One region of the Vibrio pelagius genome, then DNA from elsewhere that is predicted to be linked to it. Evidence: predicted binding sites of a transcription regulator. Region 1 holds the regulator's gene; the other holds the start of a gene.
The links. The regulator PurR, encoded in region 1, represses purine synthesis genes. The targets are predictions, from matches to a motif close to TNANGNAAACGTTTNCNTNA.
Positions count from the first base shown of each region.

Region 1 (4,601 bases):
TTTTTGCGAGCTGTTCTTAAAGTCGGATAAGTACGGTGCTCTGCCGTACGCTTCTATTTATCTAGACAAAAGTGGACTACTGAATGCAAAACCAGCTCAAGACATGGAAGCCATCATGGCGTCTTACGGCATCGCCGTAAACCAAGATCTGAAAGAGCCTGCTGACCACCTAGCCATTGAGTTAGATTTCCTGGGTAACATCATTATTCGTTCCAACGACCTTGAGAGTGAACAAGATCTAGAAACGGCTTTCGCTACACAACACGAGTTTGTTGAACGACAGCTCCTTAGTTGGGTTCCACAGTTCGCAGTAAAATGCCGTGAATTTGATGAGTTTGGTTTTTACGCATGTGTTGCAGAATTGCTAGTCGCTTTCTGTAAACTTGATACACAATATTTAGCTGGTGAATAAATTCACTGATGACTAAGGGTACAATTTAGGTAGAATGTGACAACTCACCCAGATTTCTGGGTGAATTTTATTGCGAGTATTTTCTAGTCAGTCTAAAATTGTGACCGCAAACGATAAAATATGAAACATTCTCGAAATGCTATGCTTTAAATTAGCTAAGAGCATTTCGGTGTTAAGACAAGCCGCTCTCATAAGCGGTTTTTTGTTTTTTAGCACTTTAGTACCGAGAGAGCCCTCCATATTCTAAGCTCTTGTTCTGGTAGCTTTAAACGGCTACTTGCTCCGTACTGCTGAGGAAGTAGCTATCAATAGGATAAAGCCATGGCAACTATAAAAGATGTCGCTCGCTTAGCCGGCGTATCAACAACCACCGTTTCTCACGTGATCAACAAGACACGTTTCGTCGCAGAAGCGACTCAAGAAAAAGTAAACAAAGCCGTCGATGAACTAAATTATGCACCAAGTGCTGTTGCTCGTAGCCTGAAATGTAACTCTACGCGCACAATCGGTATGCTAGTGACTCAATCAACCAACCTATTCTTCTCTGAAGTGATCGATGGAGTAGAGAGCTACTGTTACCGTCAAGGCTACACGCTGATTCTATGTAACACAGGTGGTATCTACGAGAAGCAACGCGACTACATCCGAATGCTTGCTGAAAAACGCGTAGACGGCATCTTGGTAATGTGTTCTGACTTAACTGAAGAACTGCGTGAAATGCTTGACCGCCACGCAGACATTCCAAAAGTTGTTATGGACTGGGGCCCAGAGAGTTCACAAGCGGATAAAATCATCGACAACTCAGAAGAAGGTGGCTACCTCGCCACTAAATACCTGGTTGAACGAGGACATGAACGTATCGCTTGTCTAAGTGGACATTTGGATAAAGCGGCATGTGTAGAGCGTATCGCGGGTTATCGCCGTGCTCTTGAGGAAGCAAACATTCAAACAGATGACAGTCTAATTCTTGAAGGTAACTTCGAATGTGACACCGCAGTTATCGCGGCAGATAAAATCGTTGCAATGGAGAATCGCCCGACAGCAGTATTCTGTTTCAACGATACGATGGCACTTGGTCTTATGAGCCGTCTACAACAGCAAGGCATTAAGATCCCAGAAGACATTTCAGTGATTGGTTACGACAATATTGAGCTGGCAGAGTACTTCTCACCACCGTTGACAACTGTTCACCAGCCAAAGCGTCGTGTCGGCAAAAACGCATTTGAAATCTTGTTGGAACGCATTAAAGACAAAGATCACGAAAAACGCGTGTTCGAAATGCATCCAGAGATCATTGAGCGAGCTACAGTTAGAACGTTAAAATAACGTAAACTTTAGAAAAATCTAATAAAACGCACCGCTTGGTGCGTTTTTTTTATTCCGACAAAATAAAAACCTTGTTGCATATAAATACAACAATTAACTGAATTAAGATCACATTTTGGAATAACAAGTGTGAACCTCATTCAACAAAAAACTTTATTCTTCGTTATACAGTCACGCACAGGGCAAATCACTTGAAAGGGTGAGACGCAAAGCCTCCGGCCTAACCCATTATTGGTATGGTAGCGGGGTTACCGATGGCAAAATGCAGTATTTCCTACCTTTAGTAGTAATTTACGGCTTATTGACAATTTTATTGCGACATTTTGCTAATCTCTCGGACCTGCTTATTTGGTGGCGTAATTCAAATACACCGAGATAAACAATATGGATAAACCGATACTCAAGGACTCAATGAAGTTATTTGAGCCACTTGGAAAGATTAAGTCACGCTCAATGTTTGGCGGTTTTGGCCTCTTTGCCGACGACACGATGTTTGCACTGGTCGTTAACAATCAATTACACATTCGAGCTGACAAAAATACTACTTCAAAATTTGAACAACAGGGTTTCGAACCTTACGTATACAAAAAACGCGGATTCCCAGTCGTTACTAAGTATTTTGCTCTTCCAGAAGACCTCTGGCAGACTCAAGAACGTATTATCGAACTGGCAAAAACGTCCCTTGACTGTGCCAAAAAAGAGAAGCAAATCCAATCATCGGCGAAGCCTACACGATTAAAAGATTTGCCCAACCTTCGGCTTGCCACAGAGCGTATGTTGAAAAAAGCAGGCATCGATACCGTCGAGAGCTTGTATGAGTCTGGTTCTGTTAATGCGTACAAAGCAATAAAAGAGTCTCACTCGTCCAGTGTCAGCTTAGAGCTGCTTTGGGCACTTGAAGGTGCCATCAACGGTACTCATTGGTCGGTCATACCTCAACAACGACGCGATGAGCTTATCAACTCTATTAATTAAGTCCAAATCACTTAATTGTCAAAAGCCACATTGATGTGGCTTTTTTTATTTTCTATTGAAAGTTAATCTCTCCTCCTCCTGTCTAACTATACTAACTACAAGCAAAAAATTTAGGGACGCTCTCATGAGTAAGAAAATGATTTTAGGCATAATTTTAGTTGCCACGATAGTGATACTGGCTGTCAACTTTGGCCAGTACTTAACGCTTGAAAATGCCAAGGCTCAACAAGCACTTCTAAACGGCTACATAGAGAGTCATTTTGTTGCAGCAGCAGCAACCTACTTCATTCTCTATGTAATGATTACCGCATTTTCAATTCCAGGTGCCGCGGTGGTTACGCTGCTCGGTGCGGCTCTATTCGGCTTCTGGACCAGTTTGTTACTCGTCTCGTTTGCAAGCACTATAGGTGCAACACTGGCGTTTTTGAGCAGCCGTTTTCTATTACGAGACTGGGTACAAAGTAAATTTGGTGACAAGCTGTCTACCATCAACCAAGGTGTAGAAAAAGACGGGGCATTCTACCTATTCTCTCTACGTTTGATTCCGGTATTCCCATTTTTCTTAATTAACTTACTCATGGGTTTAACACCTATCTCCGTAGGGCGTTACTATTTAACCAGTCAGTTAGGGATGCTTCCTGGCACTGCCGTTTACTTAAACGCAGGTACTCAACTGGCAGAGATCGAATCTCTATCAGGTATCGTATCTCCTTCTGTACTCATCTCTTTTGCACTACTTGGGGTGTTCCCAATCGCCGCAAAATGGATTATGGGTAAGTTTCGTTCGGCACCAATAGTAGAATAGACAAGGAAAGTGGATGAAGATCTTCAGTGCTGCAAACCCAACTGAGGCTCATATAATCTGTGGGCTGCTAGAGAGTGAAAAGATTGCCTGTGAGGTGCGTGGAGAAGGGTTGTTTGGTTTGAAAGGAGAAATCCCCTTCTCTGAGGAAACAGACCCATATGTGTGGCTCTACGAGCCTTCTGACGCGCCTGCGGCATTGAATCTCATTAACGCTTATAAGAAACAACAAGACTCCATCATCTATGAAGAGTGGCGTTGCAGCCAATGTCATGAAATCAATGAAGCCCAATTTGGCTCATGTTGGCAGTGTGGCTCACCCTGCCCTGAAACATGAGTTAGCAAAAGGCGCTTAAAAGTCCAATCTCCAAAAGCTCATTCTCCAAAAAGAAACAGGAAGCATCATAGCTTCCTGTCTTTGTATCTTGCTCGGTGTCGTGAGGGATGCCCCATCACAATCGCACTATTTGATTTGCTTCTGAATAAACGCGATTGAACGCTGATTAAACTCTTCTGGCTGCTCCACGTTACAAACGTGACCACAGTTAGCAATTTCCACCAGCTCGCTCGACTTATGAGCCGCTACCATCTCTTTCACAGGCTTAATGAACATATAGTCACGCTCTCCCATCAGGTACAAAGTTGGTATAGGCAACTCTCGTTCTTTGAAGTAACGCATCAACGGATTAACATCAGCAGTAAGAATAAACCAACGCTTAAACTCTTTCTGACACAACTTTTTCGCTTCACGGATAAAAAGGTGTCTCGACTCTCGCTGGCTCTTTTGCGGCATCACAATGTAAGCAAATAAGCTATAGAGCCACATATAAGGAATAATATGTTTACTGAGGTTTCCGAGTTTAACCAAAACTTGAGAACGTGTATTCAAACGCGTTACAGCGCCACCGAGTACCATCGAACGCACACGTTCCGCAGCCAACTCAGCCACATTTCGCACGATAATGGTTCCAAGAGACATTCCGACAAAATGTGCCGAACGGATCTTGAGGTGATCGAGAACTTTAAGAATATCGAGGGTTACCGCTTTAAAGGTGTATCGGTTGCTGATCAACTCTTTTAAGAGAT
Region 1 is NZ_AP025503.1:1,156,582-1,161,182, reverse strand. Features, by position in the region: gene torD (molecular chaperone TorD) at 1-412, shown strand, start outside; gene purR (HTH-type transcriptional repressor PurR) at 734-1,738, shown strand; cyclic di-GMP riboswitch class I at 1,910-1,994, shown strand; gene vsple_RS05235 (TfoX/Sxy family DNA transformation protein) at 2,123-2,713, shown strand; gene vsple_RS05230 (TVP38/TMEM64 family protein) at 2,838-3,518, shown strand; gene vsple_RS05225 (putative signal transducing protein) at 3,532-3,852, shown strand; gene vsple_RS05220 (alpha/beta fold hydrolase) at 3,979-4,601, opposite strand, start outside.

Region 2 (4,601 bases), on a different replicon from region 1:
AGCGAACATTGAAGGCTGTTTGCCTTTGACCTCTTCTAAGGTATAGCCGCTCATACGAGTAAATTCGCGATTAACCTTAATGATGCGATTGTTTCTGTCTGTAATAACCAACGCAGACATGCCGTTCATGGCCGCTTTAGCCAGTTGGCTCTCAATACTGTTCTTCTTATGGTTGATGTTCCAAGCGACAAAAGCACCAGAGACGATTGAGATGAGTATCGAAAGAGTGGCTAGCTGAATGATGATTGCTGTATATTCATTTTGGTATTGCTCACGAAGTTGTTGATTATCAACGTGCAACACCATATATACAGGCCCTTCTAGCTGTTCAATACTAGGGCTGATATCCTCGTAGAAATACCAATCTGTACCATCAAAATAACTGTCACTACGTTGCTGTCGAATCTCGTTCCAAAGCTCTGGATGAGTCACAGCGTAGGTTTTGTCTGCACGAGCATCAATAAGATGACCAAAGGCTTGGTCTGGAACTGGAGACATCAATATATGGCCTGAGCCGTTAATCAAGATGGGTTGTGCCAGCGAAGAGCCAAAGGTGTATTGAAGTCGTTCGTATATTTCTACCATGTTCAAGTTGACAATGAAGTAGCCAACAATACGACCTTCTATTGCAACTGGAGTCATGACTCGTAGTGTAGGAAGCAGGGGCGTCACTGGTTCACCGTTTTGATACTCTAAGTCGATACCAAAAGACGCTATCTCGCCGACTTTTAACTGCTGCACTGCAGTGAAATAGTCGCGGGACGCCTTGTTTTGCAGCTCACTCTCAGGAACAACGCCGGCTTTTCCGTCGTGATAGTTGATGCGTATTGTTTCGTTGCCTTCAAGGTCGAGGTAGCGAAGTTGAGAGTAGTATTTTTGCCCATTGGCCAACATCAGCCAGAGATCTTGTAGAGCTTGGATGCTATCGGTTGAAGCTGATTGTACAGCACGTTTGAGCGTGGATGATTCAGCAATGGCAGGAATGGTGTTAGAAACTTCACGCATGACTAAACCCAGTTCGTGAAAACTGTATTCAATTTGATTTTGGCTAGCCTGTTTAATGTTCGTGTCGTATTGCGCTTTTATGCGATCAAATTCGGAGTTGATGTATAAAGCGGGAACTATTCCGAGGGCTAGGAGAGTACAGAGAAATTGGCCTAAGAGTCTTTTTATGCTTACTTTCATTACATTCCCCAAAGAATCAGCGCAATACTATAGATTTCATGGGGGTATTAATGTGATCTTTACCCAGAACTTAAGAGCTCGATCTCCTAGGTGAGAGGTATGTGTGCAATTTGTTGCTTTTGTGTGCAAATTTCAGGTTATCTTACACTCACCGTGACGATAACCTGCAATTTGCTGTTTCAAGCGCCTATAAACGCTAACTTAAGCCTGTAATTTCGCCATGCTCGTTAATATCTAAAGACATAAACGCTGGTCTATCAGGAAGCCCTGGCATGGTCATTACGTTCCCACATAACGCATAAACAAATCCTGCACCTGCACAGAGTTTGAGTTCTCGCACAGGAACATCAAACTGAGTTGGGGCGCCTTTAACATGTGCTTCCGTCGAAATCGACAATGGTGTTTTAGCTAGACATACCGAAAGGTGGTCAAAGCCATGCTTTTTGAACTCTGTCAGTTGCGATTTGGCTTTGTCAGACAACGTCAAACTGGCTGCGCCGTAACCCACTTCCGCGACAGCCATCAATTTCTCTTCGAGTGACTGTTCTGTTGTATACAGGGGCTTAAATTGTGCAGGTTTTTCGCAAGCTGCGACGACCGCTTTGGCTAAATCCGTTGCGCCTTCTCCGCCTCTACCGAACGCCTCGCTCACCGCCACTGATATGGTGTCGTCGTACTCACGGATCATTGTGGCTAGTTGCTCGAGTTCTTGGTCTGAGTCTTGTGGGAATCGGTTGATAGCAACTACAACAGGAACGCCATATTTCTTAACGTTATCAATATGCCATTTAAGGTTTTCAAAACCCGCTACAAGAGCATCAGGGTCGTCGTGGAAGATCGAATCAGGTAGTGGTGTACCTGGCCTTAAATCGTACACCCCCGAATTTGCTTTTAGGCCTCTAAGCGTTGCTACAATCACTGCGCAGTCTGGTGACTGTTTGGCGGCAGTAGCTTTGATATTGCATGCCTTCTCAAAGCCCATATCAGAACCGAAACCACCTTCAGTTACGACGTAATCTGCCAACTTGAGGGCGATATTGTCAGCAATGATCGACGAGTTACCATGAGCAATATTGGCAAAGGGGCCTGCGTGAATCAGGGTAGGGACGCCTTCTAATGTTTGCATTAATGTTGGCTCGATAGCATCCTTCATTGTCACTGTCATTGCGCCAGCAACTTGGAAGTCTTCAGCTGTTAGTGGCTCACCGTTTCGATTGTAAGCCAATACAATGCGTCCGATGCGTTTACGCAGGTCTTGTAAGTTCTCTGCGAGCGCGAGAATGGCCATAAGCTCTGAGGCAGCTGAAATATCAAAGCCGTCTTCACGCTCAAAGCCATTAATGGTTTTACCGTCTTCGTTTTGACCGATGGTAACCATACGTAGAGCACGATCGTTATGATCGAGAACCCGTCGCCAAACGACACGTTGAGGGTCAATATTGAGCGCTTTTAAGCCAGAGCGTTGTTCAAAGGCTTCCGTTCCTTCTCGCTTCTCATGATACAAACGAGCGTCGATGGCTGCCGATGCAAGGTTATGGGCCGCGGTAACAGAATGAATATCTCCAGTAAGATGGAGGTTCAATTGTTCCATAGGGGCGACTTGCGAATAACCACCGCCCGCAGCACCGCCTTTGACCCCAAATACTGGCCCCATTGAAGGTTGACGAATACATGCCATTACTGACTGATTAATCGCTGCTAAACCTTGGCTCAAACCGATTGTTGTGACGGTTTTCCCTTCACCAAGTGGCGTTGGTGTAATTGCGGTAACAAGGATCAGCTTACCTTTTGGTTTCTCTTCGAGACGCTTTAGGCTTTCTAAAGAGACTTTCGCTTTGTGCAATCCGATAGGTTGGAATTCTTCAGTGGTTAAGCCCGCACCGAGAGCAATATTACGGATGTTCTTAAGTGAAGAGGAGCGGCAAATTTCAATATCAGACAGCATATTAAATCCTTATGTTGAAACCGATAAGGTGGTACGAAAACGTTTGCGTGGCGATAATACTGTATAAATCGACTATGTAAAGGCTAAACACGCGAAGTATGTGCTGGAAGATACCAGATTTAGTGAGTCATTGCGCGAGATCAAATCTAGTGATGACAACTCATCATGGTTACTGAGGTCTCCTATTGAGTCAGTCGAAAATAAAAAGGGTTGCATAGTGCAACCCTTAATAGAAAAACGTAGAACCTGTGATTAACGATCCCAGTATGCTTCTTCTAAGCTGTCTTCACGCTCTGGAAGCGCGCGACCAAGGCGCGGAGAGTGTTGTGTTAGAACTTCGTAACTTACACGGTTAGCGTACTTACAGATCTGTGACAGCGACGAGTAAGTCATATAAGGTTGATCATGTTTAGACGAGTTTGGCACGTTCATGTAGTGGTGGCTATTTGCAGCCATATCATGAAGCAGGGCAGACAATGCAGCATCACCCGCGCCATTGGTGTTCTTAATCTCTAGCGGACCACCAAGGTAAGGTCCAATGTGAGAGTACACTTTAACGGGATTGTTACAGTCTGCCTTACGCATCGCGCGGCTAAATTCATATTTATTAAATTCTGGGATGTTTCCTGGAAGAAGAGGCAGCTCAGTTTCACGTTTCGCTGTCTCGTCTGTGTAACCTGCCATGTATAGGCCAACAGGACCTGCCGTACACAGAACTAAATCTACCCACTCCAGCGCTTTATCAGCTGCAAGTAGAGGATCTTTCTCGCCGGTTAGTGCTTGGCCTTCCTCTTCGTTCATCGCAATGATAGAGATATTCTCTTTGATGTAGTCTTGCCACCACTCAGCGTTACCTTCGATTACCCACTTAGTGCCTAACGTCAGTACCACTGGCACGTTGTTTTCTTTAGCAATCTCGATAGCACGAGCGACCGCTTTTGGCATTGGATCTTCTGGTTTACCACGCATTAGGTATGAAGAAACCACCAATGCAGAAGCCTTTTCAAATACATCTTCAGGGATGCTATCTGGACGCAGGTTATTCATTTCACCTTCGTTGATCGCAAACGTACGCTCACCATCATCAGAAATAAGGGTGTAACAACGACCGATAGAGCCTTCGACTGTCTGTAGATGGTTTAAGTTCATACGTGAAGAAGTGCGGCATAGGTAACGGTATGCAAATGAACCAACTTCGATATTACGTGACATAACACCTAGAAGTACCGATTTGCTGTCTGCTAGCACAGAGTAATTGTGCAGAGTATTACCAATGGTATCACCTGGATATTGATGCGTGATTAGACCGCTCTCTACAAGTTCTTCGTATAGGGCATCAGCTTTGCTCTCTTCTAAAACGAGAGAGTGACCTTTACTCAGCTCGTATTTAGCAAGGAACTCATCAGAAACACGCGCTTCGATATCTACAATTGTTTGACCAACACCAACAATAATCGGGCGAAACAGTTTT
Region 2 is NZ_AP025504.1:119,819-124,419, forward strand. Features, by position in the region: gene vsple_RS14805 (sensor domain-containing diguanylate cyclase) at 1-1,185, opposite strand, end outside; gene vsple_RS14810 (formate--tetrahydrofolate ligase) at 1,382-3,130, opposite strand; gene vsple_RS14815 (inosine/guanosine kinase) at 3,383-4,601, opposite strand, start outside.
Region 2: a site for PurR is predicted at 3,162-3,181, ahead of vsple_RS14810 (formate--tetrahydrofolate ligase). Genes of this name have one in related genera too.